One region of the Pseudonocardia alni genome, then DNA from elsewhere that is predicted to be linked to it. Evidence: predicted binding sites of a transcription regulator. Region 1 holds the regulator's gene; each other region holds the start of a gene.

Region 1 (10,519 bases):
CGGGCGTCGCGGCGGGGGAGCGCTGATTACCCTCGGATCCCGTGCCCGCCGCGATCGCCGTCCTGCCCCAGCCCCCGCTCCTCGTCCCCGCCCTGAGCGGCGACGCGGCGGTCGAGACCGAGGGGCTGCGCGAGGCCGTCGCCACCGCCGTGGCGGGTCTGGCCGCGGCCGCGGACCGCTGGGTCGTCGTCGGCGCCGACCCCGGCGGGCGGCGCACCGTCGCCCCGGGTACCCGCGGCACCTTCGCCGGCTACGGCCGCGACGTCCCCGTCGCGCTGCCCGGCCCGGCCGGCCCCGACGAGGGCGCGGAGCTCCCGCTCCCGCTGCTGGTCGCGGCCTGGGCCGCGGCGCCGGCCGGGGCCGGGTCGGTGCGCGGCGAGCTCGTCGCGCCGGACACCCCGGTCGCCGACTGCCTGGCGCTGGGCGTGGAGCTCGCCGGCGAGGGGGTCGGGCTGGTCGTCGTCGGTGACGGCGCGGCCAAGCACACCGCGAAGGCCCCCGGCGGGTTCGACGGCCGCGCCGAGGCGTTCGACGCCGTCGTCGCCGCCGCGTTCGACGCCGGTGACCCCGAGGCGCTCGCCCGGCTCGACCCGGACGGCGCCGCCGCGCTCTGGGCGTCCGGCCGCGCGCCCTGGCAGGTCCTCGCGGGTGCCGCGCGCGGGCGGGCCTGGACGGCGGCGCACCGGCACACCTCGATGCCCTACGGCGTCGCCTACCACGTGGCGCTGTGGGAACCGGCGTGAGCGCCCCTCCGTCGACGGCACCGCCGCTCGTGGTCGTGGTCGGGCCGACCGCGACCGGCAAGTCGGACCTCGGGCTGGAGCTGGCACTGGCGCTGGGCGGGGAGGTCGTCAACGCCGACGCGATGCAGCTCTACCGCGGCATGGACGTCGGCACCGCGAAGCTCACCCCGCACGAGCGGCGCGGCGTCGTCCACCACCAGCTCGACGTCCTCGACGTCACCGAGACCGCCTCGGTCGCGGCCTACCAGCGCGAGGCCCGCGCCGTCGTCGAGGAGCTGCGCGCCGCCGGACGCACGCCGGTGCTCGTCGGCGGCTCGGGTCTCTACGTGCAGGCCGTGCTGGACGAGCTGGAGTTCCCCGGCACCGACCCGGAGCTGCGCGCCGCGCTGGAGGCCGAGCTGGAACGCGACGGGTCCGGCGCGCTGCACGCCCGCCTCGCCGCGGTCGACCCGGTCGCCGCGGAGCAGGTGCTGCCCTCGAACGGGCGGCGGATCGTCCGCGCGCTCGAGGTGATCGCGCTGACCGGCAGGCCGTTCCGGGCGACGCTGCCCGGCGCGGGCACCCCCCGCTACGACGCCGTCCTGCTCGGCGTGGACCGCGACGTCGCCGAGCTCGACGAGCGCGTCGCGCTGCGGGTGGACCGGATGCTCGACGGCGGTCTGGTCGACGAGACCCGCGCCCTGCTCCGCCACGGGCTGGCGCAGGGCCGCACCGCGTCCCGCGCCCTGGGCTACCGGCAGGTGATCGAGGCCCTCGACCGCGACCCGGCCCACCCCGACCTCGCCGGTGTCCGGGAGGAGACGGTCCGGGCGACCCGGCGGTTCGTGCGCCGCCAGCGCTCCTGGTTCCGCCGCGACCGCCGCATCCACTGGCTCGACGGCGCCGACCCGGACCTGGTGGCCTCGGCGCGCGCGGTGCTCGCTCGTAGGCTGGTGGCATGACCGGCGGTATCGCGTTCAGCAAGGGGCACGGCACGCAGAACGACTTCGTGGTGCTGCCCGACCCGGACGCCGCGCTCGACCTCACCGCGGCTCGCGTCGCCGCGCTGTGCGACCGCCGCCGCGGCCTCGGCGCGGACGGGGTGCTGCGGGTCGTGCGCTGGACGGAGCTCGCCGGGGAGCCCGGCGTCGGCGAGCCGGCCGACGGCGTCGAGTGGTTCATGGACTACCGCAACGCCGACGGCTCGCTCGCCGAGATGTGCGGCAACGGCCTGCGCGTGTTCGCCCGCTACCTGCACGAGTGCGGCTGGGCCACCGGCGGGCCGGTCGGCACCCGGAACGGGGTGCTCGACACCGCGGTCGGGCCGGACGGGGTCTCGGTCGGGCTCGGCACGGTCGGCGTCGGCCCCGCGTCGGTCGCCACCAGCGGCGGCGCGCGTTTCGACGGCATCGCCCTCGACGTCGGCAACCCGCACCTGGCCTGCGTCACCGCGGCCGACCCGGCCACCCTCGACCTGACCCGTGCGCCCTCGTTCGACCCGGCGCTGTTCCCGAACGGGGTGAACGTCGAGTTCCTGACCCCGCTGGACGGTCCCGCCGACGGCGGCCGCATCCGGATGCGGGTGCACGAGCGCGGCGTGGGGGAGACCCGCTCCTGCGGCACCGGGACCGTCGCCGCCGCCGTCGCCGCGCTGCGGCACGCCGGACACTCCGCCGGCGACGTGCAGGTCACCGTCCCGGGCGGGCTGCTGCGGGTGACGGTGGAGGCGGGTACCGACGAACGGACCGGGCCCACGACGCTGCACGGCCCGGCCGTACTGCTCGCGTCCGGGGAGCTGGACCGGGCGTGGTGGGACGCGCCCGCCTGAGCGTCGCGAATCCGGGCGGACACGGGCCCCGCGACGTGGGAGGATGGGGTCAAGATGACTGATGCCCACACGCACCCCTCCGTGACCCCCTCCGCGTCGAACCCGGTTCCGACGGGTGGCGAGCTCGACCTGGAGGAGCGCACGTCGCTGCGCCGGATCCACGGGCTGTCCACCGAGCTCACCGACATCACCGAGGTCGAGTACCGCAAGCTCCAGCTGGAGCGGGTCGTGCTCGTCGGCGTCTGGACCGAGGGCACGGCCGAGCAGGCCGAGAACTCGATGACCGAGCTGGCCCGCCTCGCCGAGACCGCCGGTTCCGAGGTGATGGACGGCCTCGTCCAGCGCCGCTCCAGCCCGGACCCGGCCACGTTCATCGGCTCCGGCAAGGTCGAGGAGCTGCTCGGAACCGTCCGCGCCACCGGCGCCGACACCGTGATCTGCGACGGCGAGCTGTCACCCGGTCAGCTCCGCCAGCTGGAGGAGCGGCTCAAGGTCAAGGTCATCGACCGGACCGCGCTGATCCTCGACATCTTCGCCCAGCACGCCCGTTCGCGGGACGGCAAGGCCCAGGTCGAGCTCGCGCAGCTGTCCTACCTGCTGCCGCGGCTGCGCGGCTGGGGTGAGGCGCTGTCCCGGCAGGTCGGTGGCCGCGCCGCGGGCGGTGTCGGTATCGGTGGCCGTGGCCCCGGTGAGACGAAGATCGAGCTGGACCGGCGCCGGATCCGCGCGCGCATGTCGAAGCTGCGCCGCGAGATCGGTGCGATGCGCCAGGTCCGCGAGACCCAGCGCGGCAGCCGTCGCCGCAACGAGATCCCGTCGGTCGCGATCGTCGGCTACACCAACGCGGGCAAGTCGAGCCTGCTCAACCAGCTCACCGACGCCGGCGTGCTGGTGCAGGACGCGCTGTTCGCGACGCTGGACCCGACCACCCGCAAGGCGCAGACGCCCGACGGGCACGAGTACACCCTCACCGACACCGTCGGGTTCGTGCGGCACCTGCCGCACCAACTCGTCGAGGCGTTCCGCTCCACGCTGGAGGAGGCAGCCCGGGCCGACCTGCTGGTGCACGTCGTCGACGGGTCCGACCCGCTGCCCGACGACCAGATCGCCGCGGTCCGCCAGGTGCTCGTCGAGGTCGGTGAGGCTGCGGGCGACACGATGCCGCCCGAGCTGCTCGTGATCAACAAGACCGATGCGGCCGGTGACCTCGCGCTGGCCCGGCTGCGGCACGCCCAGCCGGACGCGGTGTTCGTCTCCGCGCACAGCGGTGACGGGATCCGCCGGCTCCGGGAGCGCATCGCCGAGCGACTGCCGCGCCCGGAGTACGAGGTCGACCTCCTGCTGCCCTACACCGAGGGTGCGCTGGTCGCGCGGCTGCACGACGACGGCGAGATCCTCGCCGAGGAACACACCGCCGACGGCACCCGGATCCGGGCGCGGGTGAAGCCCGAGCTGGGCACCGCGGTGCTGCCGTTCGCGGTGGCGGGCTCGGCCCTCCCGACGGGGGCCGGCACCGACCTGCCGGCGACGGCGGCGGGCCACTGAGCGTCCCACCGGCCGGGCGGCCGGGCCCCGGGATCGTGGCTCGCCGCCTGGCCACGGTCCTCTGCCTGACCGGTGCGCTCACGGGTGCGGCCGCGTCGCCGCCCGGGGCGATCCCGGCTTGCTCGATCGACGACCCGCGGCTGGCGGAGCTGTCCGGGCTGGTCGCCGAGGGCCCGCCCGGCGCCGCCCCGCAGCGCTACCACGCCATCGTCGACGGCGGCGGGACCGCGCGGGCGTTCACCCTGGACCCCGTCGGCTGTGCGGTCACCGGGACCCGGCAGGCCGACGTCCCGGTCACCGACGTCGAGGACCTCGGCCTCGGACCGGGCGGGGAGCTGTGGCTCGCCGACACCGGCGACAACGGGGCGCGGCGCGGCTCGGTCCGGCTCGTCGTGCTGCCCCCGACCGGGCCGCCACGGGTGCACGACCTCGTCTACCCCGACGGTCCGCGCGACGTCGAGGCACTGCTGGTCGGCGACGACGGCGTGCCCCTGCTGGTCGACAAGACCACCGGGGCCGCCGGGGTCTACCGGCCCGCCGCGCCGCTGCACGACGGCGGGGACCCGGTGGAGCTGCGCCGGGTGGCACAGGTCGTGCTGCCCTGGTCCGGCACCGGCGGCGGGCCGCTCGGGGCCGCCGGGGCGCGCACGGTCACCGGCGGCGGGGTCTCGCCGGCCGGGGCCGACGGCGGGCGCGCCGCCGTGCTGCGGACCTACACCGACGCCTGGGTGTTCCCGCTGCCCGCCGGCGGACCGGCGACGGCCGACGCGCTGGTCGCGGCCCTGGACGGGGCACCGCTTCCGGTGCCGTTGCCGGGAGAGGCCCAGGGCGAGGCGGTCGCCCCGGACGGCCGGGGCGCGCTGCACTCCGGGAGCGAGGCGCGGAGCCTGACCGCGGCGGCGATCACGGTCGTCCCGGGCGCGGTGACCGCGGCGACCGTTCCGCAGGCACCGGTCGTGCCTCAGCCCGCCGAGGTGCCGGAGTACCGCACGTACCCGTCGTGGCTGCCTGCCGCGGGCGGGGCCGCGGCGCTCGGGGCGCTGCTGATCGCCGGCGCCGTCGCGATGTCCCTGCACGGACGGCGCCGCCGGTCCCGCTGATCGCGGGGCCCGGGGCGCCGTCCGAGGCGGTCAGAGGCGGCGCAGGACCGCCACGACGCGGCCCAGGATCGACGCGTCGTCACCCGGGATCGGGTCGTAGGCGTCGTTCGCGGGCATCAGCCAGATGTGCCCGTCCTTGCGGCGGAACGTCTTCACGGTCGCCTCACCGTCGATCATCGCGGCCACGACCTCGCCCTGCTCGGCCACCGGCTGCTGGCGCACGACGACCCAGTCGCCGTCGGTGATCGCGGCGTCGACCATCGAGTCGCCCTTGACGTTGAGCAGGAACAGCGTGCCCTCGCCGACGATCTCGCGCGGCAGCGGGAACACGTCCTGCACGGCCTGCTCGGCCAGGATCGGGCCACCGGCGGCGATGTCGCCGATGAGCGGCACGAACGCCGGCGCCGGCCGCGCGGAACGCAGATCGGCGGTGTCGGTGTCGGAGTCCGGCCCGTCGGTACCGGCGATCTGCTCCGGGCTGCGGACGTCGACCGCGCGGGTGCGGTTCGGGTCGCGCCGGAGGAAGCCCTTGCGCTCCAGGGTGCGGAGCTGGTGGTGCACCGACGAGGTGGACGTGAGGCCCACCGCGTCACCGATCTCTCGGACGCTGGGCGGGTAGCCGTACCGGTCCACCCAGTCCCGGATGACGGCCAGGACCTTCTTCTGCCGCGGGGTCAGGCCGCGGGTGTCGGCCGCGGGGTCGGGGAACTCCCGGACCTTCGCGGATCCCCGGTCCGCGGCGGTGCCGGTCACGCCGGGACCACCGTGTCCGGTGTCGTCCGCTGCCATCGCATTCGCCTCCTCGGGGTACTTACGGCGACGACCCTAGCCGCCACGATCCCGTTCGCCAAACATGCGTTCGAAGTCGCCCGGGGCGTGTCGTGGATTCCGTCGGGCCGCGGTGGTACAACATCGCACAGGCGTTCGATCGAACACGAGTTCGATCGGACGCGGTCCGCGTCGCCGTCCGGCCGCGCGGGGGCGACCGGCAGCGGGAACGGCAGCGGGGGTGGCGATCGTGGGTTCGGCGGTCATCGGGGACGTGACGGTCATCGGGCGGGTCGCGGTGCGCACCACGACCGACGGGGTGCGGCCCGGTCGGGCGCCGGGCGTCGTGCGCCGTGCGGTGGGCGCATCGGGTGTCCTGCTCGCCTCGGCGGCCGCGGTCGTCGCGCTCGGGGTGCTCGCCGACGTCGCGGTCGCCACCCACGGCCCGGCCGGGCCGCCCGCGGCCGGCGCGCCACGCTGAGAACGTCCCCGGCACGGGGGAGGACCTGCGGGAACGCGGTCGTTGTCGGTGTCGGGTGCTACACCGCTCGTACGCCCGTTCGACCGGGCTCGGGGAAGGGCCGGTCGGGAGCGGGGGAGACGAGACCCGCCCGGGGGACGGGCGGTCCGACGGCAGGAGGAACCATGCGAGAGCTCGACGAGCGGATCCGCGACCACGGCGCGGTCGGCTGCCTGACCGGCGCCCCGGCGCCCGGCACCCCCACCTCGCGCGCCCGGCGCGCCGCCCGGGAGCGGGTGCGGGCCGCCGACGGTCTCGCCGGTGTGGCCGGTGCCGGCCCGTCGGCCGCCGCGCGCGCGGCCCACCGGTGGGCGGCCCACGGGGCGCACGAGCGCGCACTGGCCGAGTCGGTGGCCCGTCATCCCGCCGCCCGTTCCCGGCGCGCTCCGGCGTCCGGTGCCCGAGGGGCCGGTGTCCCGGTGTCCGGTCCCGCCGGCGGTCCGAATCTCGCGGTCCGGACGCCCCGCTGCACCACCGCGGACCCGGCCCCGAGTGCGACGGCGACCCTGACGCGGCCCGCACCGACCCTGACGCGGCCCGCGCCGGCCGTGGCGCCGCCCCGTCCTCGGTCGGTGGCCGTGCCGGCACCGCGTACCGTCCGTCCGCCGTCCCGGCGCTGCCTGGTCCCGGCGCGGCCGCGCCCGGCCCGCAGCCGCGCCGGCGGGCGCCTGGAGCGGTTCCTCGCCGGGGTCACGGCCCTGCTGTGCGCGACGACCGCGGTGGTGGCGCTCGGGCTGCTGGGCGACGCGGCGGCGGGCTGGAACGCCCCCGCGGCGGCCGTGCCGTCGATCGGCGCCGTGCGCTGACGTCGGCCGGCGCCGCGCAGCGCGACGCCGCACCCCGTGGTGCGCACGGCTGTGCGCTGCGGGTGGCCCGAGGTGGTGACGGTGCGGAGCGCCGGACGCGGTGTCGGCGGCGCATCGGGTGACGGCGTGCACGGGGGTGGTTCGCGGGTGTCGGACGTGGTCGCCGGGATGTCGCCGGGGGAGTCGGCGACGTGCCGCCGGGCGCGTCCGCAGGGCGTGTCCCCGCATCGGGTGGCCGCCGGTCGCGGTCCCTCCGGCGCGACGGGCGGCGCTGCCCGCGACGTTTCTCCACGCCACCAGCGCCGATGCCCCGCTCCATGATCGTCGGCGACGGACCGGTCGCGGAACGTGGTGTGCGAGGCTCGGATCCCGATCGGGCGAAGCTCGGCGTGGCACCGGGCCCGGGATGGCGTACCCCTAGATGTAGGGGTTACATTGGTGTCGTTCCGCCACAGCTTGGGGGGACGGATCGCTGCGGAGAGTTTCCGGAACGTCACGGAAGAGGGGTGTGAGCGTCCATGCGCTGCCCGTTCTGCCGACACCCGGACTCCCGCGTGATCGACTCCCGGACCGCCGACGACGGGACCTGTACCCGCCGGCGCCGGTCCTGCACCTCGTGCGGACGACGGTTCACCACGGTCGAGGAGGCCGTGCTCGCCGTCGTCAAGCGCAGCGGGGTGACCGAGCCCTTCAGTCGGCAGAAGGTCGTCGGCGGGGTTCGGCGGGCGTGCCAGGGCCGGCCGGTCGACGAGGACGACCTGCAACAGCTCGCCCACCGGGTCGAGGAGACGGTGCGGGCGCGCGGGGCGGCGGAGCTTCCCAGCCACGAGGTCGGGCTGGCGATCCTCGGGCCGCTGCGTGAGCTCGACGAGGTCGCGTACCTGCGGTTCGCGAGTGTCTATCGGTCCTTCTCCTCCATCGAGGACTTCGAGAAGGAGATCGCCGACCTGCGTTCGGCGGCTGCCGGGGAAGCAGCCGACGACGAGGCCGGTCACCACCCGGGCGGCTGAGCGGCGCGTCGTCGTCGCCGGTCGTACCGGGAAGAGAGCCGTCCGCGCACCCCAGCGTGCGGGCGGAGAAGCGTCGGATGTGCGGAGGCAGTTCATGACCGAGACCGTCGGGGGCCCGACGACAGACACCGGTGACAGCGCGGCGGCCAAGCCGTCGCGTGGCCGCGGGAAGACCGGCGCCAAGCGCGCGCCCGGCCTGACCGTGCAGCGTGTCTTCACCACCGAAGGGGTCCACCCCTACGAGGAGGTGGAGTGGGAGCGCCGCGACGTCGTCATGACGAACTGGCGCGACGGCACCGTCAACTTCGAGCAGCGCGGCGTCGAGTTCCCGCGCAGCTGGTCGGTCAACGCCACCAACATCGTCACCAGCAAGTACTTCCGCGGCGCGGTGGGCTCGGACACCCGCGAGTCCAGCCTCAAGCAGCTCGTCGAGCGGGTCGTCGGCACCTACAAGCGGGCCGGTCTCGAGCACGGCTACTTCGCCACCGACGGCGACGCCGAGATCTTCGACCACGAGCTGACCTGGATGCTGATCCACCAGGTGTTCAGTTTCAACTCACCGGTGTGGTTCAACGTCGGGACCGCCAGCCCGCAGCAGGTCAGCGCCTGTTTCATCCTCTCGGTCGACGACACCATGGAGTCGATCCTGAACTGGTACCGCGAGGAGGGCCTGATCTTCAAGGGCGGCTCCGGTGCCGGCCTGAACCTCTCGCGCATCCGCTCGTCGAAGGAGTTGCTGTCCTCCGGCGGCACCGCCTCGGGCCCGGTCTCGTTCATGCGCGGTGCCGACGCCTCCGCGGGCACCATCAAGTCCGGCGGCGCCACGCGGCGCGCGGCGAAGATGGTCGTCCTCGACGTCGACCACCCCGACATCGAGGAGTTCGTCGAGACCAAGGCCAAGGAGGAGGCCAAGGTCCGCGTCCTGCGCGACGCCGGCTTCGACATGGACCTGGGCGGCTCCGACATCACCTCGGTGCAGTACCAGAACGCCAACAACTCCGTCCGCGTCACCGACGAGTTCATGCGCGCCGTCGAGGGGGGCACCGACTTCGGTCTGCGTGCCCGCATGACCGGTGAGGTCATCGAGCGCGTCGACGCCCGCAAGTTGTTCCGCGGCATCGCCGAGGCGGCCTGGAACTGCGCCGACCCCGGCATCCAGTACGACGGCACGATCAACGACTGGCACACCACTCCGGAGTCGGGGCGCATCAGCGCGTCGAACCCGTGCTCGGAGTACATGCACCTGGACAACTCCAGCTGCAACCTGGCGTCGCTGAACCTGCTGAAGTTCCTCGACTCCGACGACCGGTTCGACGCCCGGACCTTCGCCAAGGCCGTCGAGCTGATCATCACCGCGATGGACATCTCGATCTGCTTCGCGGACTTCCCGACCGAGCCGATCGCCGACACCACGCGCAGGTTCCGCCAGCTGGGCATCGGCTACGCCAACCTCGGCGCGCTGCTCATGGCCACCGGCCACGCCTACGACTCCGAGGGCGGCCGGGCGCTCGCCGGGTCCATCACCTCGCTGATGACCGGTGCCGCGTACAAGCGCTCCGCCGAGCTCGCCGGTGTCGTCGGCCCGTACGAGGGCTACGCCCGCAACGCCGAGTCCCACCAGCGCGTCATCCGCAAGCACGCCGCGGAGAACGACCGCATCCGCACCTTCGCCTCCAGCACCCCGGTGCAGAAGCTCGCCACCGAGGTCTGGAAGCAGTGCCAGGACATCGGGCAGGTCAACGGCTGGCGCAACGCGCAGGCGTCCGTGCTGGCCCCGACCGGCACGATCGGCCTGATGATGGACTGCGACACCACCGGCATCGAGCCGGACCTGGCGCTGGTCAAGTTCAAGAAGCTGGTCGGCGGCGGCTCCATGCAGATCGTCAACCAGTCGGTGCGCCGCGCCCTGGACAACCTCGGCTACCAGGCCGAGCAGGCCGAGGCGATCGTCGAGTACGTCGCCGAGCACGGCCACGTGGTCGACGCCCCGGGCATGAAGCCCGAGCACTACGAGGTGTTCGACTGCGCCATGGGCGACCGGACGATCGCCCCGATGGGCCACGTCCGCATGATGGCCGCCGCGCAGCCGTTCCTGTCCGGTGCCATCTCCAAGACGGTCAACATGCCCGAGCGGGCGAGCGTCGAGGACGTCGAGCGGATCTACCTCGAGGGGTGGCGCCTCGGCCTCAAGGCCCTGGCGATCTACCGCGACAACTGCAA
Region 2 (10,519 bases), 1.4 Mb from region 1:
GTCCAGCTCGTCGACCTCGAGTGCGGGCTGCTCGACCCGGCACGCGGCGGTGTCGCTCCGGACGTCGCGGCCCCGCTGCCGCACGCGGCCTGACCGGTCGGACGGGGCGGGCCACCGCCGACCCGCCCGGCCCGCGGCACGGCGACGGGCGGTCGTCGTAGGGTCACGCCGTGCGCGAGATCCTCGAGTTGCTCGAACGTGACGCGTCGTTGAGCCACGACACCGTCGCCACCATGCTGGGTCTGCCCCGGGACGAGGTCGACGCCCGGATCGCGGAGTGGGAACGCTCCGGGGTGATCCGCAGGCACAAGGCCGTCGTGGACTGGGCCCGGTACGAGGACGGCGGCAACGGCCACTCCGGCGCCGGCCGCGCCGGGGCGCAGGTGACGGCGTTCATCGACGTGTCGGTGGCCCCGGCCCGCGGGGTCGGGTTCGACGACGTCGCCGCCCGCATCTCCCGCTTCGACGAGGTCCGCGACTGCTACCTCGTCTCCGGTGGGCACGACCTGCGCTGCACGGTCGTCGGCCCGGACATCCGCGCGGTCAGCGACTTCGTGTCCCAGAAGCTGTCCACGATCGACCGGGTCCGTTCGACCGCCACGCACTTCGTGCTGGCCACGCACAAGCGCGACGGCGACTCCTTCGCCGAGCCGGAGCCCGACCACCGGCTGCCGGTGACCCCGTGAAGGCCCTCAACGCGACGATCTCGGCGATCCCGCCGTCGGGGATCCGGCGGTTCTTCGACATCGCCGCCGAGATGGACGACGTCATCTCCCTCGGTGTCGGTGAGCCCGACTTCGTGACGCCGTGGCGGATCCGCGAGGCCGGGATCTACGCCCTGGAGCGCGGCTACACCACCTACACCGGGAACGCGGGCCTGCCGAAGCTGCGGGAGCTGGTGTGCGCGGACCTGGCGTCGCGCTACGACGCCCACTACGACCCCGCCACCGAGTGCCTGGTCACGACCGGGGTGTCCGAGGGCCTGGACCTGGCGTTCCGGGTGCTGCTGAACCCGGGCGAGGAGGTCATCGTCCCGGAGCCCTGCTACGTCGCCTACCAGCCGTGCGTGGCGTTCGCCGGTGGGGTGCCGGTCGGGGTGCCGACCCGCGCCGAGGACGGGTTCGCGATCGACATCGCCGCGGTCGAGGCCGCGGTGACGCCGCGGACGAAGGCGATCCTGATCGGCTCGCCGGCCAACCCGACCGGCGCGGTGCAGCCGCCCGAGGTGCTGCGCGAGCTCGTCGCGCTGGCCGAGCGGCACGACCTGTACCTGCTCTCCGACGAGATCTACGACCGCCTCACCTATACCGGCGCCCACACCTGTCTGGGCGCGGTCCCGGGTGCCCGGGAGCGGACGGTGGTCCTGGGCGGGTTCTCCAAGGCCCAGGCGATGACGGGGTGGCGGGTCGGCTGGCTCGCCGCGCCGGAGCCGATCGCGGAGCTGTGCCTGCGGGTGCACCAGTACACGATGCTGTGCGCGCCGCACATCTCGCAGATCGCCGCCGTGGAGGCGCTGACCAGCGCGGAGGGCGACGTCGCGGAGATGGTGGCCGACTACGACCGTCGCCGCCGGGTCTTCGTGAAGGGCCTGCGCGAGGCCGGGCTGGACTGCCCGGAGCCGGCGGGCGCGTTCTACGCGTTCCCCTCGATCCGCGCCTCCGGGCTGGACTCGGAGACCTTCGCCGAGCGGCTGCTGCGGGAGGAGTCGGTCGCGGTCGTCCCGGGCAGCGTGTTCGGGCCCTCCGGCGAGGGGCACATCCGCTGCTCGTACGCGACGGCGCTGCCGCAGCTGGAGCAGGCCGTGGAGCGGATCGGGAACTTCCTGCGACGCCTGTGACCGGGCCGCCGAGGTCAGGCGGGCACCTTCCGCGCCCGCGCCCCCTCCACGAGCCCCCGCACCATCACCGGCCCGAGGTCCCGGGACCGCCGCACGAGCCACGGCACCCCCTGCACCACCAGCCACGCCCCCCGTTGCCAGGCCGTCACCTCCCGCCCGCCGGCGGCGTCGAGCCCGATCTCCCCCGGCACCGCGAACCCGGCGGCGCCGAGCAGCGCGGCGAAACCACGCGCCAGCAACCGGTGCCCCAGCTCGGACGGGTGCAACCGGTCCACGCTCCACGCCGCCGGGTCGTAGCTGCCTGCGGTGTCGAGGTCGAGGATCCCGACGGCGGACCGCCCCGTCGCGGCGACGGCGTCGGCCACCGCCCCGTCGACGGCCCCGTTCAGGGCCGCGATCCGGGTGGCGAGCGCCCGCTGCAACAGCCCCGGCAGCGGCCAGACGCGGGTGTGGTCGTGAAAGCGGAGCAGCAGCACGGTCGCACCGGCCCGCAGCAGCAGCTCCAGCGACTCGGCGCAGTCCCGCCGGATCGCGGCCGGGTCGAAGTCCGAGCGCAGGGTGTCGTTCATCCCGGCGCACAGCACGACGACGTCGGGCCCCGACGCCGCGGCCGCTGGCACCTGCCCGTGCCGGGCGTCGGCCATCCGCGCCCCGGTCCGGGCGTGGTTGTCCAGCCGGACCGAGCCGGGGTGGGCGGGATCGTCGAGGGCGTCGCGCAGCAACGGGCCGAACCCACGCCAGCCTCCGCCGGGCAGGGGGTCACCCAGCCCGACGGCGGTGGAGTCGCCCAGCAGGACGAGGTGCCGGACGGGCCGCCCGGTCGCTTGCGGTACGGCGACGGGGCGGACGGGGCGGAGGACCGGATCGACGACGGACGGGCGCGCGGTCATCGGGGACACGCCGACACGATCACCGCCGCAGCCACCGTTTCCGTGTGCAACCGGTGACGGGTCCCGTACCGCCGTGGGAACTCTCGGGGCGGGTCCCTACCACTCGCCCCCGCGGAAGGCGGGGAACAGCGGCAGCGTCGACGACGCGTCCGGGAAACGGGTGTCGAGCGCGGTCACCACGGCCTCGGCCAGCGCGGCCGTGCCGGGCCGGGCGGTCGCCTCCGCGGTGACACCGAGGCCCCGCCAGTAGTGCCGCAGCGCCGTGGACATCCGCGGGGACCGGCCGGCGTCGGGACCGATCGGGCCGTCGCGCTCGGGCACCCGCGGCAGCAGCTGCCAGGTCGACCACCACACCCACAGCACCTGGGCGTCGGCGAGGCGCGACTCCAGCAGCTCGGGGTCGTCCAGCTCGGGCCACACCGGCGCGACCTCGGCCCGCCAGGCGTCGAGCATGGCGTCGGCGACGGCGTCGGGCAGGGCGAAGCTCGACGAGCAGCCGGGGAACGGCACCCGCACGTAGGCGGCGTCGAGGACGACGTCGCGGAAGCAGCCCCACTCGAAGTCGACGAACCGCACCCCTCGGCTGGTGACCAGGTTGTTGTCCGGGCAGGTGTCGGACGGGCTGAACGCGCGGAACCCGGTGCCGCCGAGCAGGCGCACCCCGCCCTGGGCCTCGAACAGCGCCATCTCCGGCACCTCGACGCCGAGGATCTCGACCAGCAGCTCCGGCAGACCGGCCAGCGCGGCGCGGGCCTGGTCGGCGACCGGGTCCCGGCGGACCTTCTCCCCCAGCCGGCGCAGCAGCGCCCCGAAGTCACCTTCCCGCCCGGCGGTCGCGGCCTGCATCCGGCCCAGGCCGCGGGCCCAGCCGAGCAGGCAGGTCCGGGCGGCCTGGGCGTCCGGGGCGAACAGCTTGTCGGCCAGGGTCAGGCTGCGGCCGAGGTCCTCCAGTACGAGCAGCCGCTGCTCCGGGTCGTGCGCGATGATCACCGGGCTGGGCCGGACGTCGCTGGGCAGCGCGGTGAACAGCTGGCAGGACGCGACCTCGTAGCGGAACGGGTCCGACGCCAGGTCCGTGCCGTCCTCGGGCGGAGCGTAGTGCTTCACGACGACGCTGCGCCGGTCGGAGAACGGGTTCTTCGCCATCCGGGCCCGGGCGACGACGGAGCGGCCGCTGCCGCCGAGGTCCTCGGGCTCGAACAGCTCGACCTCCGAGCCCGCCCGCCGCGACAGCAACCGCGCGGCCCCGGCCACCGCCGCGACCGCGCCGGGAGTCGACTGCGGATCGGTCATCGAAGGGGACCCTACCCTTCGGAGAGCGTGCGGTCCGCGCCCCGACGACGCGATCCGCGACGGGCGAGCACCAGCACCGCGGCCGCCGCACCGATGGCGCCCACCAGGTCGGCCCCCACGTCGGCCTCGACCAGGTCACCGGCCGGGTGCACCGCCACCCCGGGGTGGACCACCAGGTGGCCCACCCCGGGTTGGGCGTCGAGGACGCTGCGGACCTTCGACCGTCCGCCCGGGTGGGCAGACCACCCGCAGGTGCAGCGCCTACGCGGCCGGGCCGGGCTTCTCCGGGGCACCGCCGCCGGTCTCCCCGGGGCGGCCGGGCGCCGACCCGCCGGGCGCGGGCGCCGTCGGCTTCGCGTCGACGCCCGCCTCCTTGCGCTGCGCGGCGGTGATCGGCGCGGGGGCCTGGGTGAGCGGGTCGAACCCGCCGCCGGTCTTCGGGAACGCGATGACCTCGCGGATCGAGTCGACGCCGGCGAGCAGCGCGGTGATCCGGTCCCAGCCGAACGCGATCCCGCCGTGCGGCGGCGGACCGAACGAGAAGGCGTCGAGCAGGAAGCCGAACTTCTCCTGTGCCTCCTCCGCGGACAGGCCCATGATCTCGAAGACCCGCTTCTGCACGTCGGCCGAGTGGATACGGATCGAGCCGCCGCCGATCTCGTTGCCGTTGCAGACGATGTCGTAGGCGTAGGCCAGGGCGTTGCCCGGGTCCTTCTCGAAGGTGTCGATCCACTCCGGGGTCGGAGAGGTGAACGCGTGGTGCAGCGCGGTCCACGCACCGCCCCCGACGGCGACGTCGTCGGTGTCGGCGGCCGACTCGAACAGCGGCGCGTCGACGATCCAGACGAACGACCAGGCCGAGGAGTCGATCGCACCGGTCCGCCGGGCGATCTCGCCCCGGGCCGCGCCCAGCAGCGCGCGGGCCTCGGTGGGCTTGCCGGCGGCGAAGAAGATGCAGTCGCCGGGGTGCGCGCCGACGGCCTCGGCCAGACCGGACCGCTCGGCCTCGGACAGGTTCTTGACCACGGGGCCGCGCTCGTCGACCTGCCCGTCCTCACCGATCAGCACGTAGGCCAGGCCGCGGGCGCCGCGCTGCTTGGCCCACTCCTGCCAGCCGTCGAGCACCTTGCGGGGCTGCGACGCCCCGCCCGGCATGACGACGGCGCCGACGTAGGGGTTCTGGAAGACCCGGAACCCGGTTCCCGCGAAGTACGACGTGAGCTCGGTGAGCTCGATGTCGAAGCGCAGGTCGGGCTTGTCCGAGCCGTAGCGGGCCATCGCCTCGGCGTAGGGCATCCGGCGGATCGGGGTCTCGATCTCGTACCCGACGAGGCGCCACAGCGCGGTGAGGACCTTCTCGGCGAGTGCGATGACGTCGTCCTGCTCGACGAAGCTCATCTCGATGTCGAGCTGGGTGAACTCCGGCTGGCGGTCGGCGCGGAAGTCCTCGTCGCGGTAGCAGCGCGCGATCTGGTAGTACCGCTCCAGCCCGCCGACCATGAGCAGCTGTTTGAACAGCTGCGGGCTCTGCGGCAGCGCGTACCAGGAGCCGGGGCGCAGCCGCGCCGGGACGACGAAGTCGCGCGCGCCCTCGGGGGTGGACCGGGTCAGGGTCGGCGTCTCGACCTCGATGAAGTCCTCCGCGGCCAGCACGTCGCGGGCGGCCTTGTTCACGTCGCTGCGCAGCTTCATCGCCGCGGCGGGCCCGGAACGACGCAGGTCGAGGTAGCGGTGGGAGAGCCGGATCTCCTCGCCGACGCCGGTGTGCTCGTCGATCGGGAACGGCAGCGGCGCCGACTCCGACAGGACGGTCAGCTCGGTGACCGTGACCTCGATGTCGCCGGTCGGCAGGTCGGAGTTCTCGTTGCCCGCGGGCCGGCGGACGACCTCGCCGACGACCTGGATGCAGAACTCGGAGCGCAGCCGGTGGGCCCGCTCGGCCATCTCGCCCTCGCGGAACACGACCTGGGCCGATCCGGAGCGGTCCCGCAGGTCGATGAAGATCACGCCGCCGTGATCGCGGCGGCGGGCCACCCATCCGGCGAGGGTCACGGTCTGGCCGGCGTTCTCGGCACGCAGCGTGCCGACGGGGTGGGTTCGCATCACGGCGGTCAAGGCTATCGGCATCCCCCGGGCCGTCTGCCACCAGGTTTCCGGCGGGTTCTCACAGCAGGCTCAGCTGCCCGTCCCCGGGCTCCGCAGCCCGCGGCGACGCGACCGGCTGCCGGGTCCACCCCGGGTCGCGCGGGTTCGGCTCGGGCCGGTCCAGGCCGTGCCGGGCCAGCAGCGGGGCGACCCGCCGGGCCAGGGTCCCGCGGTAGTCCCGGGTGGCGTAGGCCCCGCCGCGGTAGAGCCGCTCGTAGCGCGGCAGCAGCGCGGGGTGGGTCCGCCCCAGCCAGGCCAGGAACCACTCCCGGGCCCCGGGACGCAGGTGCAGCGCGAGCACCGTGGCCCGGCTCGCCCCGGCGGCGGCGATCTCCGCCAGCAGGGCGTCGAGGGCTTCGGTGGAGTCGGTCAGCCACGGCAGCACCGGGGCCACCATGACCCCGCAGGGCAGGCCGGCGTCGGTGATCCGCCGGACGAGGTCGAGGCGGGCCCGCGGGCTCGGGGTGCCCGGCTCGAGGTGCGACTGCAGCTCCCGGTCCAGCAGCGCGATCGACACCCCGGTGCCGACGCGGACGTCGGCGTTCGCGGCCGCGAGCTGCGGCAGGTCCCGGCCCAGCACGGTGCCCTTGGTGAGGACGGAGAACGGCGTGCCGGAGCGGGCCAGCGCGGTGATCACCCCGGGCATCAGCCGGTAGCGGCCCTCCGCCCGCTGGTAGGGGTCGGTGTTGGTGCCCATCGCGACGTGCTCGCGCCGCCACGACGGCCGGGCCAGCTCCCGCTCCAGCACCCGCGCGACGTTCACCTTGACCACGATCTGGGAGTCGAAGTCCGCGCCCGCGTCGAGGTCGAGGTAGGTGTGGGTGTTGCGGGCGAAGCAGTTGTGGCTGACCACCCCGGCGGCGACGAAGTCCCCCGTACCGGTGGTGATGTCGACCATCGGGCGGAGGGTGCCGGTGTCGCGGACCGCCACGACCCGCGGCGCTCCCCCGGGCGGCTCCTCGACACGGGCATCGCCGACGTCGCGCACCCGGGCCACGGCCGGGTCGGTCACCGCGACCAGCCGCAGCTGCTCGGCGACCCCGCCCAGCACCCGCAGCGCCCGCACCCCGGGCCGGGCCGACGGCTCGGAGGCCACGCGGAACCCGAGCCGGCGCAGCGCGTCGACGCAGGCCCGGGCGAGCTCCTCGTCGCCGGGCACGATCCGCAGCACCCCGGCGGAGACCTCACCACAGGCGTCGACGATCCCGCCGACGAAACCGGCCGTCCAGCCGCGGGCGGGCCGCTGCGGCCAGGCCGCCGGCGACGGGGCGGGCGCCGCGAGCATCCCGGCGGCCACGGGCGCCGGCCGCGCGGTCAGCAGGTGGTGGGCGCGGGCGAGCGCCTCCAGCTCGACCCAGCCGGTCGGGAACGGCTCGGCCCGCACCCGGCCGCGCACCGCGTCGGCCCGGACCAGCCCGCAGAGCCAGCCCTCGGCGTATCCGTCGGGCCGGGCCCCGCCCGGGACCGCGGCGGCACCGGGCCCGACCAGCGCCGTCCCCGGGCCCAGGTGCGGCCGGTCCGCGGAGGCCCGGCAGCGCCCCGGGCGCACGTGCGCCCAGCCGGAGGTGGTGAGGAAGCGGTGCTCGGCGGAGGTGACCAGCCGCGTGCCGTCGTCGAGGGTCACCTCCTGGGCGCGGCGCCGCGTCGACCAGCGCGCGAGCACCGGGGTGCGGACGAAGCGGCGCCGACCGCCGCCGTCGGCGACGGTGCCGACCACCTCGTCACCCGGGCGCAGCTCCCCGATCGGCCGCGACCGGCCGTCCGCGGTGAGCACCGGGGTCTCCGGGACGAGGCAGTAGGTGCACGCGTGCGAGCAGCCGCGGTAGGGGTTGACCGTCCAGCCGAACGGCACCGGCGACGACGACGGCACCCGGTTCAGCACCGAGCGCGCCTCGACCTCGTGGAACACCGTGTCCGCGAACCCCGGCGTGCGCACCGAGCGCAGCAACCCCCGCATCCCCGGCAGCGCCGTCGCGTTCCCGACACCGTCCGCCCCGACCTGCTGTCCGTTCCATCGCACCGAGTCAGTCGAACACAAGTTCGAACACCGGACAACCGGTCGTCGCCGGGCGGTCGCGTCCGGGCGAACGGCACCCCGCAGGTCGAAGATCGTTTGCAAGGATGCGGAGGTGCCCCCGCCTCCGCCCGTCCCGCGCGACCCGTCCGCCCCCGACGGCGGGCGGCCCGCCGCCCCGCGGACGGGTGGGCGGCGGCGCGCCGAGGACCGGCCCCCGGGCGCCTCGGGCGGGCACCGGCTCCCGGGTGGCGAACCGGCGCGGCACCGGGCCCGCCACGCTCCGGCCCCGCGCCGTCCGGCCCCCGTGGAGAACCGCCCCGGGTCCGCACCGGCGGGCGGCGCGGCGGCGGACCCCGCCGACGGCGCCGAGACCGGTCCGATCCCCCACCCCGGGCACCCGGGCGGCTGGGGCGACTGCCCCGGCCAGGCCGACCTCGGTGCCACACCCGGCCCGCCGGCCCCGCCCGCCCCCGGCCGGGGACACGGGCACGGGCACGGACACGGCGCCGCGTCCCCGGCCGGGCGACGGGTGCGCAGGCTGCTGGTCGCCCTGCTCGTGCCGTGCGTACTCGCGACGCTCGCCGGGGTGGCCCTGCTGTGGTCGGGGGCGACCCCGGTCCCGGAGATCCCACCCACCCAGCAGGTGCACGGCACCGTCACCGCGGTGCAGGTCGCGGACTGCTCCCCCGGCGCCGGGGACCGTCGCTGCACCGGGGTGACGGTCGCGCTGTCCGACGGGCCGCGCGCCGGGCGGGACCTGGTGCAGCTGGTGCCGAACGAGCCGTCGACGCCGCGGTTCGCGGTGGGCGACCCGGTCACGCTGTCCTGGTCGGGCGCGAACCCCGACGACGCGGGCTCCTACCAGCTCGTGGACTTCCAGCGCGGCGCCCCGCTGGGGTGGCTGGCGGCGGCGTTCGCACTGGCCGTCGTGGTGCTCGGGCGGCTGCGCGGATTCGCGGCACTGGTCGGCCTGGCGCTGAGCTTCGTGGTCCTCCTGTGGTTCGTGCTGCCGGCGATCCTGTCCGGCGGCTCGCCGCTCGCGGTCGCCGTCACCGGCGCCTGCCTGATCATGTTCGTGGTGCTGTACCTGACCCACGGGTTCACCGCGCGGACCTCGTGCGCGGTGCTCGGCACGCTGGCCTCGCTCGCCCTGATCGGGGTGCTGGGCTACCTGTTCACCGTCACCTCGCGGCTCACCGGGCTCGACGACACCACCGCCACGCTGATCGGCACGCTCGGCCCCGGGGTACCGATCGACCCGCGCGGCCTGGTGCTGGCCGGACTGGTGATCGGCGCGCTCGGGGCGCTCGACGACGTCACCGTCACCCAGGCCTCCGCGGTGTGGGAGCTGGGCGCGGCGAACCCCGAGCTGGGTGTGCGCGAGCTGTTCGCGGCCGGGATGCGGATCGGGCGCGACCACGTCGCGTCCGCGGTGAACACCCTGGTGCTGGCCTACGCCGGCGCCGCGCTCCCGCTGCTGCTGCTGTTCACGGTGGCGGCGGGCGGCGTGACCCAGGTGCTCACCAGCCAGGACGTGGCGACCGAGATCGTGCGGACCCTGGTGGGCAGCATCGGGCTGGTCGCCGCCGTCCCGGTGACGACCGGGCTGGCCGCACTCGTCGTCGGCCGGCGCTGAGTCCCGGCCCGGCGACCTATCCGGCGGGCTGGAGCACGAAGTCGTAGCGGGCCTCGTACCAGGGCACCTCGCTGTGCCCGCCGTCCGGCGTGGGGCCGGGCTCGCGGCGGGTGAAGCCGACGACGAGTTCGCGCTTGACCCCGAACACGACGTCGGAGTCGAGGAACTCGGCGCCCTCCCGGAACAGGTGGGTGATCAGCGGCTCGTAGCCGGGCACGGCCAGCAGGAAGTGGATGTGGGCGGGCCGCATCGGGCTGATGTCGGTGCGCGAGACGAGGTCGCCGACGGGCCCGTCCATCGGGATGGCGTAGCCGAGCGGGGCGATGGTGCGCAGGCAGTAGCCGCCGTCGTCGCCGGTGGTGTACTTCGCGCGCAGCCGGGCCTCGTCGACGTCGAGCTGGGCCTCGTAGGTGCCGTCGGCGTCGGACTGCCAGACGTCGAGGACGGCTCCGGTCACCGGGGTGCCGTCGAGCGCGCGGACGCTGCCGTGCACGAACAGCGGGTCGCCGGGCAGCCCGTCGGACATGTCCTCGCCGGAGGCCTTCTCCGGGGAGCCGTCGATGTGGAACGGGCCCAGCACCGTCGCCGGGGTGGCGGCCGGGTCGAGCCGGTGGTTCTGCTGGACGACGAGCATGGACAGCCCGAGCACGTCGGAGGCGAGGATGAACTCCTCGCGCTTGTCGTCGGAGATCTGCCCGGTT
Region 3 (10,519 bases), 3.1 Mb from region 1:
GCACCGGTCCGAGGGCGGTCAGCGGGACCAGCACCACGACGCCGTGCACCAGCGGTATGTGCGCCGGCAGCCCGACGATCGTCGGCTCCACACCGGCGACGCCAGGACCGGCGTCACCGCTCCGGACAGTGGACTCAGCAGATCCTCACCGGGTTCTCACCCGGGACTCACAGCGGCAGGGGATGATCTCGCGGGCACGACACGAGGAGAGCGGTCCATGGACGCCGGTACCACCGGGATCGACGCGGTCCCGATCACCACGTGGCAGTTCGTGACGGGGTTCGTCCTCGCCGGTGTGGTGGTCCTCGTGCTGGTCGTCCTGGGGGTCCGGCGGGCCGGGCGGTCCCGGTACCGGTCGCTGCGGATCCTCGCCCGGCTGGGTGCGACGGGCGTCGTCGCGGTGGTGCTGCCGGCGAGCGCCCTGGTCGGGGTGAACGCCGGTCTGGACTACCTGCGGACCGTCGGCGACGTGGCCGGGACCGGACCGGTGGAGGGGATCGGGGTCGCCCAGCTGCTGCTGACGCGGAAGGTCCCGGCGACCGGTCAGGTCGTGCAGATCCCGATCCCGGGGACGGCGTCGCACTTCGCGGCCCGGCCCACGGTCGTGTGGGTGCCGCCCGCCTGGTACGAACGGCCCCGGCCACAGCTGCCGGTGATCGTGCTGCTGCACGGGACCCCCGGCCGTCCGGTGGACTGGGTGGACTCCGGGGGCGCCGCCGACGTCGCGAACGCCTGGGCCGCCCAGCACCACGGGGTGGCACCGATCCTGGTGATGCCCGACGTCAACGGCACCTACACCGCGGACTCCGAGTGCGTCGACACCCCGACGGCGAAGGTCGAGACCTACCTGACCCGCGACGTGCCCCGGGTGGTGAGCAGGCTGCTGGGGACGCGGCCGCCGGGGCCGTCGTGGGCGGTGGCGGGGTTGTCCGAGGGCGGCAGCTGCGCGGCGATGCTGGCGCTGCGCCATCCCACGGTGTTCGCCACGTTCGGTGACTACGCCGGACTGCTCGGCCCGCGGGTCGGGGACTCCAACGGCGGAGTCCCGGACACCGTCGCCGGGCTGTTCGGCGGGTCGCAGACCGCGTTCGCCGCACACGACCCGGCGACGCTGCTGGCCGCGAACCGGGCCCCCGGGATCGCCGGCTGGTTCGAGGCGGGTGACGCCGACACCGATCCGGCCGCCGCCGCGCACACGCTGTCGGCGGTGGCGACCCGGGCCGGTGTCGAGAACCGGCTGGTGATCGTGCCCGGGGGCGGGCACGACTTCGACCTGTTCTCCCAGGCCCTGTCGGACTCCTATCCGTGGCTCGTGGGACGGGTGTCGGTCCCCGTGCCCTGACCCGGGGTCAGGGGGCGCCGAAGCCGGCCGCCCCGAGGACCTGACGACCCTCGTCGCCGTTCACGAACTGCACCCACTTCTGCGCCGGCTCGGCGTTCTTCGTGTTCTTCAGGACGACGATCGGGTACTGGTTGACCGCCTCCGACGCCTGCGGGATGTCGACGCCCTGCGCCTGCCCCGTCGACGCGGCGACGTCGGTCCGGTAGACGAGCCCGGCGTCGGCGTTGCCGGTGGTGACCTTCTGCAGCACCGATTTGACGTCCTGCTCCTCGGAGACGGGCGTGATGTCCACGCCGGCGGCCTTCTCCACCTTCTCCGTCGCCGAGCCGCACGGCACCTGCGGGGCGCAGACCACGGTCCGCAGGCCGGGCCTGCTCAGGTCCTGCAGCGACGCGATCTGCTTCGGGTTCTGCGGCGCGACCGCGATCTGCAGGGTGTTGGTGGCGAAGACCTCGGGCTGCCCCTGGGCGTTGCCCGCGTCGGTCACCTTGGTCATGTTGTTCTGGTCGGCCGAGGCGAACACGTCGGCCGGGGCGCCCTGGTTGATCTGCTGGGCCAGGGCCGAGGACCCGGCGAAGTTGAACACCACGTCCGTGCCCGGGTTGGCGGCCTCGAACTTCTTCTCCAGGTCACCGAACGTGCCGGTCAGCGACGCCGCGGCGAACACCGTCAGCGTGCCGCCCTGCGCCTCGCCGCCCGGCTGCGCGGCGGTCCCGCCGCCCCCGGCTCCCCCGCCGCAACCCGCCGGCGCGAACAGCGCCGTCACCACCAGCGCGGCGCCGGCCACTCGTCCTCGGATCCTCACGAACACCCTCCCGGGATCGACTCCCCGCGCCGTTCGCCGATCACGAACTGCGGCTCCGCGGGCATCCTATGCACGCAGTCACCGGTTAAGCACCCCTGATCGGTACGCAGAACCGGATCTCCGCCGGGCGGCTCGACCGTGGACTCCCGGGGATCGCTCAGCGTCCTCTGGGCTTGCTCTGCGCAACGACCGGAAGGGGCACCCGCGGTGGCGGATCGTGCCGCCACGACGCAGGAGACGGTGCATGGCGCTGGAGACGCTGGTCCCGCCGGGGGCCCCGACCCCGGGGACGACGGCGGTGGGGCGACCCGCGGGCGGGACCGGTCCACCCCGGGTCCGGCGGTGCGGCGATGAGCGCGGTCGAGACCACCGTCGAGATCGCACCGGAGACGTCACGGCGTCGCCGCCGCAGGCGTCGGGCGGGTGCCGTGCCGGGGTGCTCGTGGTGCTGCTCGGCGGCGCGGGCGCCGGGGTGGGCGCCGTGACGTCGGCCGCGCCCCCCGGTACCGGGCCGGTCGAGGCGACTGCCGAGCGGGCCCGCGACCACGGACTGAACTGGCTGGTCGCCGGCCTGGAGCAGCTCCAGTACGCCGTGGACCCGCCGTCCGAGGGCGGTACCCGGCCGGCGGGATCCCGCGGGCTCCGGGTGCGCTGTCGGACCCGGCGACGACGCCGCCGGTCGCGGCGGTCGCGGCGGTCGCCCCGCTGCCCGGGGAGGGCGCGTGGTGCGGTCGTGACCGGGCGGGGGCCCCGTCCCGGGACGGTCAGTCCTCGGGCGGGGCCTCGCCCAGCTCGTCGGCCTCCGCACCGGCGGCGGCGATCTCCTCCTTGACCACCCCGTAGGCGACCCCGGGCCCGTAACCCTTGCGCGCGAGCATGCCGACCAGCTTGCGGGCGCTGGACTGCCGCTCCTCGCGGCTCCCGACGGGCAGGCTCCGCAGCCGCCGTACGACGAGCTCGCGGGCCCGGTCGCGTTCGGAGTCGTCGTCGATGCCGGTGAGCGCCTCGTCGGCGATCTCGCGGTCGACGCCCTTGCGGTGCAGCTCCATCGCGATCGCCCGCTTGCCGAGGCCGCGGTGGCGGTGGCGGGACCGGACCCACTGTTCGGCGAAGGCCTGGTCGTCGACGAGTCCGACCTCGTCGAACCGGTCGAGGACGCGGTGCGCGACCTCGTCGGGGATCTCCTTGCGACGCAGCGCGTCGCCGAGCTCCTTGACCGTGCGGGCGCGGTCGGTGAGCAGGCGCAGGCAGATGTCGCGGGCGCGGGTCTCCTGCTCCTGCGGTGTCTCGACGCGTGGGGTGACGTCCTCACCCCGACGTCTCCCCCGGCCACGGCCCTCTCCGCGGCGCCGGCCACGGGGGGTGGTGCTCTCCTCGACCGGGTCCGGCCCGGTGCCCTCGGGCACGGCGGCGGTGGCGTCCCGGTCGGTCGCGCCTGCCGCGGCGCCCGGACGCCGACGCGGGGTCGCGCGGTCGCGACGGGGTCCGCTGCGGCGGGCGCCCCGTCCGGACAGCTCCTCGAAGGAGACCACACGGGGTGAGCCGGGTCCCGCATCGTCGACGCCGTCGTCGGCGCTCCCACCGGAAGCCGGCTCGGGGTGGGGGTCGGGGTCGTCGAGGGTCAGCCTGCGGACCGGGGCAGGGGCCGCCGCCCCGTCCGTCGCGCCGTCCGCCGCCGGTCCCGTGGACCAGGCAGCCGGCGGATCGGTCGCCGTCGTGAGGGCCTCGTCGGCACCGCTCAGCGCGGCGAACGAGACCTGGTGGGGGCTCGTGTCCCAGCCGGGGACCCCCGGGGGCTCGGCGACGGACTCGTCCGGCTCACCGCCGGTCGGGTCGGCGGTCCGGATCGCGGGCGGATCCTGCTCGTCGGTGACCGACGGGGTCACGCCGAACAGGTCGTCGAGCGGGACGGTGCGGGGCCTGGTCGGCTCCGCACCGTCCCGTCCGGACGTGCCTCCGGACCCGTCGCGCTCGCCGGTCACGCTCAGAAGTCGACCGGGGCCGGGAGGGGCTCGACCGGGCTGGTCTCCTCGGCGTCGACGACGGCGCCGATCCCCAGCTTCTCCTTGATGCGCTTCTCGACCTCGGCGGCGACGTCCGGGTTCTCCTTGAGGAACTTGCGGGCGTTCTCCTTGCCCTGCCCCATCTGGTCGCCCTCGTAGGTGTACCAGGCACCGGACTTGCGGATGATCCCCTGCTCGACGCCCACGTCGATCAGCGAACCCTCCTTGGAGATGCCGACGCCGTAGAGCACGTCGAACTCCGCCTGCTTGAACGGCGGGGCCACCTTGTTCTTCACGACCTTGACCCGGGTCCGGCTGCCGACCATGTCGGTGCCGTCCTTCAGGGTCTCGATGCGGCGGATGTCCATGCGGACCGACGCGTAGAACTTCAGCGCCTTACCACCGGTCGTGGTCTCCGGGGACCCGAACATCACGCCGATCTTCTCGCGCAGCTGGTTGATGAAGATCGCGGTGGTGCCGGAGTTGCTGAGCGCACCGGTGATCTTCCGCAGCGCCTGGCTCATCAGCCGGGCCTGCAGGCCGACATGGCTGTCGCCCATCTCGCCCTCGATCTCGGCGCGCGGCACGAGCGCGGCCACCGAGTCGATGACGATGATGTCGAGCGCGCCGGAGCGGATCAGCATGTCCGCGATCTCCAGCGCCTGCTCACCGGTGTCCGGCTGGGAGACCAGCAGGTCGTCGGTGTCGACGCCGAGCGCCTTGGCGTACTCCGGGTCGAGCGCGTGCTCGGCGTCGATGAACGCCGCGACGCCTCCGGCGGCCTGCGCGCTCGCGACCGCGTGCAGCGCGACGGTCGTCTTGCCGCTGGACTCCGGGCCGTAGATCTCGACGACGCGGCCGCGCGGGATGCCCCCGACGCCGAGCGCGACGTCGAGCGCGATGGAGCCCGTGGAGATGGCACTGATCGGGACGCGGGTCTGGTCGCCCAGGCGCATCACCGATCCCTTGCCGTGGTTCTTCTCGATCTGGGCGAGGGCGAGTTCGAGCGCCTTGCCGCGGTCCGGAGCGGACATCTCTTGACTCCTCGCTGGTGGTCGACGATCGGGTCCTGCTGGTGTCTTTCGGGGAGGCACACCACAACGGTATGGGGTACCCCTGACAGTTACGGGCCCGGATCGGCGCCTGTGGACAACTCGTCCGACACCGCGCTGCAGGACCGGTACCGCGGGCCCTGGCGGAACCGTAGACGAACACGCGTTCGATCCGACACCGCGACACGCCGACCGGGCACCCACGGGAGCCGAGCGGTCACCACGACCGCCCGGGGCGCCGCTACCGCCGTGCGGGTGGGACCTCGTAGGCCGCGCAGACCGCGCGCCAGACCCGGCGCAGGTCGAGACCCGCCTCGATCGCCTGCTCGACGGTCCGGCCGCCGAGGTCGGCGAAGACGTGGTCGCGGGACAGCGACGCCGCCCGCACCGGCCCGAACTCGCCCTCCATCAGTTCCCGGAAGTGGCTCAGTCGCACGCCCGCGAGGGTAGACGGGTCACCCGTTCCGTGTGGTGTCCGCCCGTTGACGGCCCCGGAGCCGGTAGCCTGGGTGATATGTCCGAACTGCTCGCGACCGTCCCGGTCGACGTCGCCGACGAGGTCCTCGCGACGACCGGCATCGGGTCGCCCCTGGCGTGGCAGGTCGTGTCGCTGCTCGCGCTGCTGTCCGCGCTGGTCGTGCTGGTGCGCTGGTGGCTCCACCAGCGCCGTCGCTGAGGGGCCCGCTCAGCCGGCCGCCGGGCGTCCCGTGCGGGCCGAGCGTGCTGCCACCAGCAGGAACGGCACCGTCGCCACGACCACCAGCGCGCCGAGCAGCGCGTAGGACGACACCGTCACGAGCACCCCGGCCACGATCCCGGCGGCGGCGCCGACCAGGTTCATCGCCACGTCCACCGAGCCCTGCACCCGCGGCCGGTCGGCCACCGCCAGCGACGCCGTGAGCTGCGCCGACCCGCCCACCACCGCTGCCGACCAGCCCAGACCGAGCAGCACCAGGCCCACCGACAGCAGGCCGGTCGAGGTCGGCGCGGCGAGGGCGCAGACCACCCCCGCCAGCGGCAGCAGCACCCCGGCACCGGCCAGCACCCGCGCCGGTCCGAGCCGGTCGGCGAGCCACCCGAACAACGGGCTGAGCGCGTACATCCCCGCGATGTGCAGGCTGATCACCAGCCCGACGACCGACAGCGCCGCGCCGCCGTGGTCCATGTGCACCGGGGTCATCGACATCAGCCCGACCATCACCGCGTGCCCGAGCACGATGCCGACCGCGCCGAGCAGCGCGGGGCGCGAGGCCCGCAGCACCGCCCACGGCCGCACCGCCGCGGCCCCGGGTGCGCCGGCCGGGGTCCCCGCGCGCTCCCGGGCCCGCAGCAGCGGGTCGGGCCGCAGACCCAGCCACCCGGTCAGGGCCGCCAGGGCGAACGCGACCGCGCAGAGCAGGTACGGACCGGCGACACCGGGCAGCCCGGCCGACACGGCCACGGAGTCCAGCGGACCGAGCAGGTTCGGCCCGGCGACCGCACCGACCGTCGTCGCCCACACCACCAGCGCGAGCGCGCGGCCGGCCCGCGCCGGCGCGGCCAGGTCGGTGGCGGCGTAGCGCGCGGCGAGCCCGACCGCCGTCCCCGAACCGATCAGCAGCAACGACACCAGCAGCAGCGCCACCGAGCCGGTCGTGGCCGCGACGACCGCACCGACCGCGCCGAGCAGTCCCACCAGGTGACCGCCGACCAGCGCGGGACGCCGTCCCCGGGCCTGGGCCACGCGTGCGACGACGGCGGCCGCACCCGCCGCGCCCAGCACGCTCGCCGTCGACGCGACGCCACCGACCGCGGGCGAGCCGGACAGCCGGGACGCGACCAGCGAACTCGCGGCGATCGAGGTCGCCACGGCCGTCCCGCCGAGCACCTGCCCGATCGCGAGCACCGCCAGCAGGCGGGGCTGGGCGGGGTCCTGCGGCGGGGAGGCGGCGTCGGGTGCGGCGGTCACGGGCGGATGCTGCCGTGCCACGGCCGCCGCGCGCCAGGGCGTTACGCTCCGGCCCGGCCACACGAGCGGAGGACGGTGGACATGGCGGGCACGACCCCGAACACACGCAGGTCGGCGGGCACGGACGACGCGGAGCTGCAGAACGCCTACCGCATGGTCTCCGACGTGCTGGCCGGAGCGGTGCGCGAGACCCTCGCCGCGCCGGGGCCCGACCCGGCCCGGTTCGCCGTGCGCAGGCTGACCGCGGTCGACCGGGACATGCCGCCGGACGCCACCCCGCCCGGCTGGTCGCTGGCCTTCCTGGTGCTGGCCGACTGGTACGACGCCGCCCGCACCGCGCTCGCCGACCACGACGACCGCTCCGAGCGGGCACTGGGCTGGATCGGGAGCAACCTGGGCCCGCGCTACGCGGCCCGGGCCCGCTACACGGTCGCCCCGCTCGTCGACCCGGCCGACGCCCGCGAGACCTCGCACTACGTCGACGCGCTGGGCGTGGACTTCCTGGCGTCGATGGTCTGGACGGTCGCGGCGGTCGTCGCCGAGTTCCCGGCCGAGGACACCGCGGAGGTCTGGCCCCGCACGAGGGCCGACGCCGCCCGCTGACGTCGCAGGTCACGCCCGGTCCGACGGGCGCTCGACGGGTGACTGTCGGACCCCACCCGCATGATGGTCGGCGTGACCGCACTCGAGGGCTTCTCCCCCGCCACCCGCCAGTGGTTCGAGGGGGCCTTCGCCGCGCCCACGGCGGCCCAGGAGGGCGCCTGGTCCGCGGCGCAGGCCGGGCGCAACGCGCTCGTCGTCGCGCCGACCGGGTCCGGCAAGACCCTCGCCGCGTTCCTCTGGGCGCTGGACCGGCTCGCCGCCACCCCGCCGCCCGCCGAGCCGAAGCACCGCTGCCGGGTCCTCTACGTCTCGCCGCTCAAGGCCCTCGCCGTCGACGTGCAGCGCAACCTGCGCTCGCCGCTGACCGGCATCCGCCAGGCCGCACAGCGGCTCGACGAGCCGGTCCCCGACATCACCGTCGGGATGCGCACCGGCGACACCCCGGCCGACGAGCGACGCCAGTTCCAGCGCACCCCGCCGGACGTGCTGGTCACCACCCCGGAGTCGCTGTTCCTGCTGCTCACCTCGGCCGCGCGGGAGTCCCTGCGCGGGGTGACGACGGTGATCCTCGACGAGGTGCACGCCGTCGCCGGGACGAAGCGGGGGGCGCACCTGGCGGTGTCGCTGGAACGCCTCGAGGAGATCACCGAGGCCACCCCGCAGCGGATCGGGCTCTCGGCGACCGTGCGCCCGGTGGACGAGGTCTCGACGTTCCTGTCCGGCACCCGCCCGGTCGAGGTCGTGCAGCCCGCGATCCCCAAGACGATCCGGGTCGAGGTGCAGGTCCCGGTGCCCGACCTGGCCGCGCTCGACGAGCGGCCCGCCCCGGGCAGCACCGACGAGGAGGTCGTCGGGTCCGCCGCGGGCACGGCGCGCAAGCCCTCGATCTGGCCCGCGGTGGAGGAGCGGCTGCTCGGCCTGGTGCGCGAGCACCGTTCGACCATCGTGTTCTCCAACTCCCGCCGGCTCGCCGAGCGGCTCACCTCCCGGCTGAACGAACTCGCCGCCGAGCAGGAGGCCGCAGCCCTGGAGGAGGCCGCCGACCTCGACGCCGACGCCCCGGGTGCGTTCCCGGCCGAGGCGGTCGGGCAGTCCGGGGTGGGCGGCGGGGCCGCGCCGACGGTGGCCAAGGCCCACCACGGCTCGATGTCGCGCGACCAGCGGACCCTGGTCGAGGAGGAGCTGAAGTCCGGCGTGCTGCCGTGCGTCGTCGCGACGTCCAGTTTGGAGCTGGGCATCGACATGGGGGCCGTCGACCTGGTCGTGCAGGTCGAGGCGCCGCCGTCGGTCGCGTCCGGGCTGCAACGGGTCGGGCGCGCCGGGCACCAGGTGGGCGCGGTGTCCGAGGGCGTCGTGTTCCCGAAGTACCGCGGCGATCTCGTGTCCTGCGCCGTCGTCGCCGAACGGATGACGACCGGGTCGATCGAGTCCACGCGCTACCCCCGCAACCCGCTCGACGTGCTGGCCCAGCAGATCGTCGCGATGGTCGCGATGGAGTCGTGGCAGCTGTCCGACCTCGCCGCGACGATCCGCCGGGCGGCCCCGTTCGCGGCGCTGCCGGACTCCGCGCTGCACTCGGTGCTGGACATGCTGGCCGGGCGCTACCCGTCCGAGGAGTTCGGCGAGCTGCGCGCCCGCATCACCTGGGACCGGGTCACCGACGAGCTGCGCGGCCGCCCGGGCGCGCAGCGCCTGGCCGTCACCTCCGGCGGCACCATCCCCGACCGCGGCCTGTTCACCGTGATGACGCCGGGCGGCGCGGACGGCGCCGGGTCGCGGGTCGGCGAGCTCGACGAGGAGATGGTCTACGAGTCCCGCGTCGGGGACACGTTCCTGCTGGGGACCTCGTCGTGGCGGGTCGAGGACATCACCCACGACCGCGTGATCGTCACCCCGGCGCCGGGGGTGCCCGCCCGGATGCCGTTCTGGAAGGGCGAGTCGATCGGGCGGCCGCTGGAGCTGGGCCGGGCCGTCGGCGCGTTCGTGCGCGAGATGTCCGGGCTGGCCGACGCCGACGCCCGGGAGCGCGCCGCCGCGGCCGGGCTCGACGAGTGGGCCTGCGACAACCTGCTGTCCTACCTGCGCGAGCAGCGCGAGGCGACCCGGCACGTGCCGAGCGACCGCACGATCCTGGTGGAGCGGTTCCGCGACGAGCTGGGCGACTGGCGCCTCGTCGTGCACTCGCCGTTCGGGGCGCAGGTCAACGGGCCGTGGGCGCTGGCGATCGCCGCCCGGATGCGGGAGCGCCGCGGGGTCGAGGTGAGCGCGTCGGGCGCCGACGACGGGATCGTGCTGCGCCTCCCGGACGCCGTGGACGACAACGGCACCGAGGTCGTCCCGAGCGCCGAGGACGTGCTGCTGGAGCCGGGCGAGATCGAGCAGATCGTCGTCGCGGAGCTGGGGAACTCGGCGCTGTACGCGTCGCGGTTCCGGGAGTGCGCCGCGCGGGCGCTGCTGCTGCCCCGGCGCGACCCGGGCCGCCGCAGCCCGCTGTGGCAGCAGCGGCAGAAATCGGCGCAGCTGCTGAGCGTCGCGGGCAAGTTCGAGCAGTTCCCGATCACCCTGGAGGCGATGCGGGAGTGCGTGCAGGACGTCTACGACCTGCCCGGCCTGCGCGAGCTGATGGGCGACGTCGCCGCGCGGAAGGTGAAGGTCGCCGAGGTCGAGTCGTCGCAGCCGTCGCCGTTCGCACGCAGCCTGCTGTTCGGCTACGTCGGGATGTTCCTCTACGAGGCCGACGCGCCGCTGGCCGAGCGCCGCGCGGCC

The links. Region 1 encodes LexA, which represses DNA repair genes until DNA is damaged. Its sites were predicted from a motif close to CGAACACGTGTTCG; they were not measured.
Region 2: ATL51_RS03065 (intein-containing Rv2578c family radical SAM protein) is a predicted target of LexA. The motif match lies at 8,195-8,208, and genes of this name have one in related genera.
Region 3: recA (recombinase RecA) is a predicted target of LexA. The motif match lies at 5,359-5,372, and genes of this name have one in related genera.

What each region holds. Positions count from the first base shown of each region.
Region 1 covers NZ_PHUJ01000003.1:1,831,786-1,842,304, reverse strand. Annotated here, with positions in the region: gene ATL51_RS09395 (class III extradiol ring-cleavage dioxygenase family protein) at 42-743, shown strand; gene miaA (tRNA (adenosine(37)-N6)-dimethylallyltransferase MiaA) at 740-1,684, shown strand; gene dapF (diaminopimelate epimerase) at 1,681-2,550, shown strand; gene hflX (GTPase HflX) at 2,605-4,095, shown strand; gene ATL51_RS09375 (hypothetical protein) at 4,131-5,195, shown strand; gene lexA (transcriptional repressor LexA) at 5,226-5,984, opposite strand; gene ATL51_RS28105 (hypothetical protein) at 6,214-6,444, shown strand; gene ATL51_RS09360 (hypothetical protein) at 6,609-7,289, shown strand; gene nrdR (transcriptional regulator NrdR) at 7,808-8,299, shown strand; gene ATL51_RS09350 (vitamin B12-dependent ribonucleotide reductase) at 8,394-10,519, shown strand, end outside.
Region 2 covers NZ_PHUJ01000003.1:395,676-406,194, reverse strand. Annotated here, with positions in the region: gene ATL51_RS03095 (hypothetical protein) at 1-93, shown strand, start outside; gene ATL51_RS03090 (Lrp/AsnC family transcriptional regulator) at 171-686, shown strand; gene ATL51_RS03085 (aminotransferase class I/II-fold pyridoxal phosphate-dependent enzyme) at 683-1,837, shown strand; gene ATL51_RS03080 (GDSL-type esterase/lipase family protein) at 1,852-2,727, opposite strand; gene ATL51_RS03075 (hypothetical protein) at 2,824-4,020, opposite strand; gene ATL51_RS27980 (hypothetical protein) at 4,032-4,193, opposite strand; gene aspS (aspartate--tRNA ligase) at 4,282-6,126, opposite strand; gene ATL51_RS03065 (intein-containing Rv2578c family radical SAM protein) at 6,185-8,185, opposite strand; gene ATL51_RS03060 (YibE/F family protein) at 8,295-9,818, shown strand; gene ATL51_RS03055 (dioxygenase family protein) at 9,835-10,519, opposite strand, start outside.
Region 3 covers NZ_PHUJ01000003.1:4,948,940-4,959,458, reverse strand. Annotated here, with positions in the region: gene ATL51_RS24415 (alpha/beta hydrolase) at 218-1,342, shown strand; gene modA (molybdate ABC transporter substrate-binding protein) at 1,350-2,147, opposite strand; gene ATL51_RS29750 (regulatory protein RecX) at 2,912-4,129, opposite strand; gene recA (recombinase RecA) at 4,132-5,184, opposite strand; gene ATL51_RS24395 (DUF3046 domain-containing protein) at 5,444-5,638, opposite strand; gene ATL51_RS28750 (hypothetical protein) at 5,717-5,878, shown strand; gene ATL51_RS24390 (MFS transporter) at 5,888-7,150, opposite strand; gene ATL51_RS24385 (hypothetical protein) at 7,232-7,753, shown strand; gene ATL51_RS24380 (ATP-dependent helicase) at 7,814-10,519, shown strand, end outside.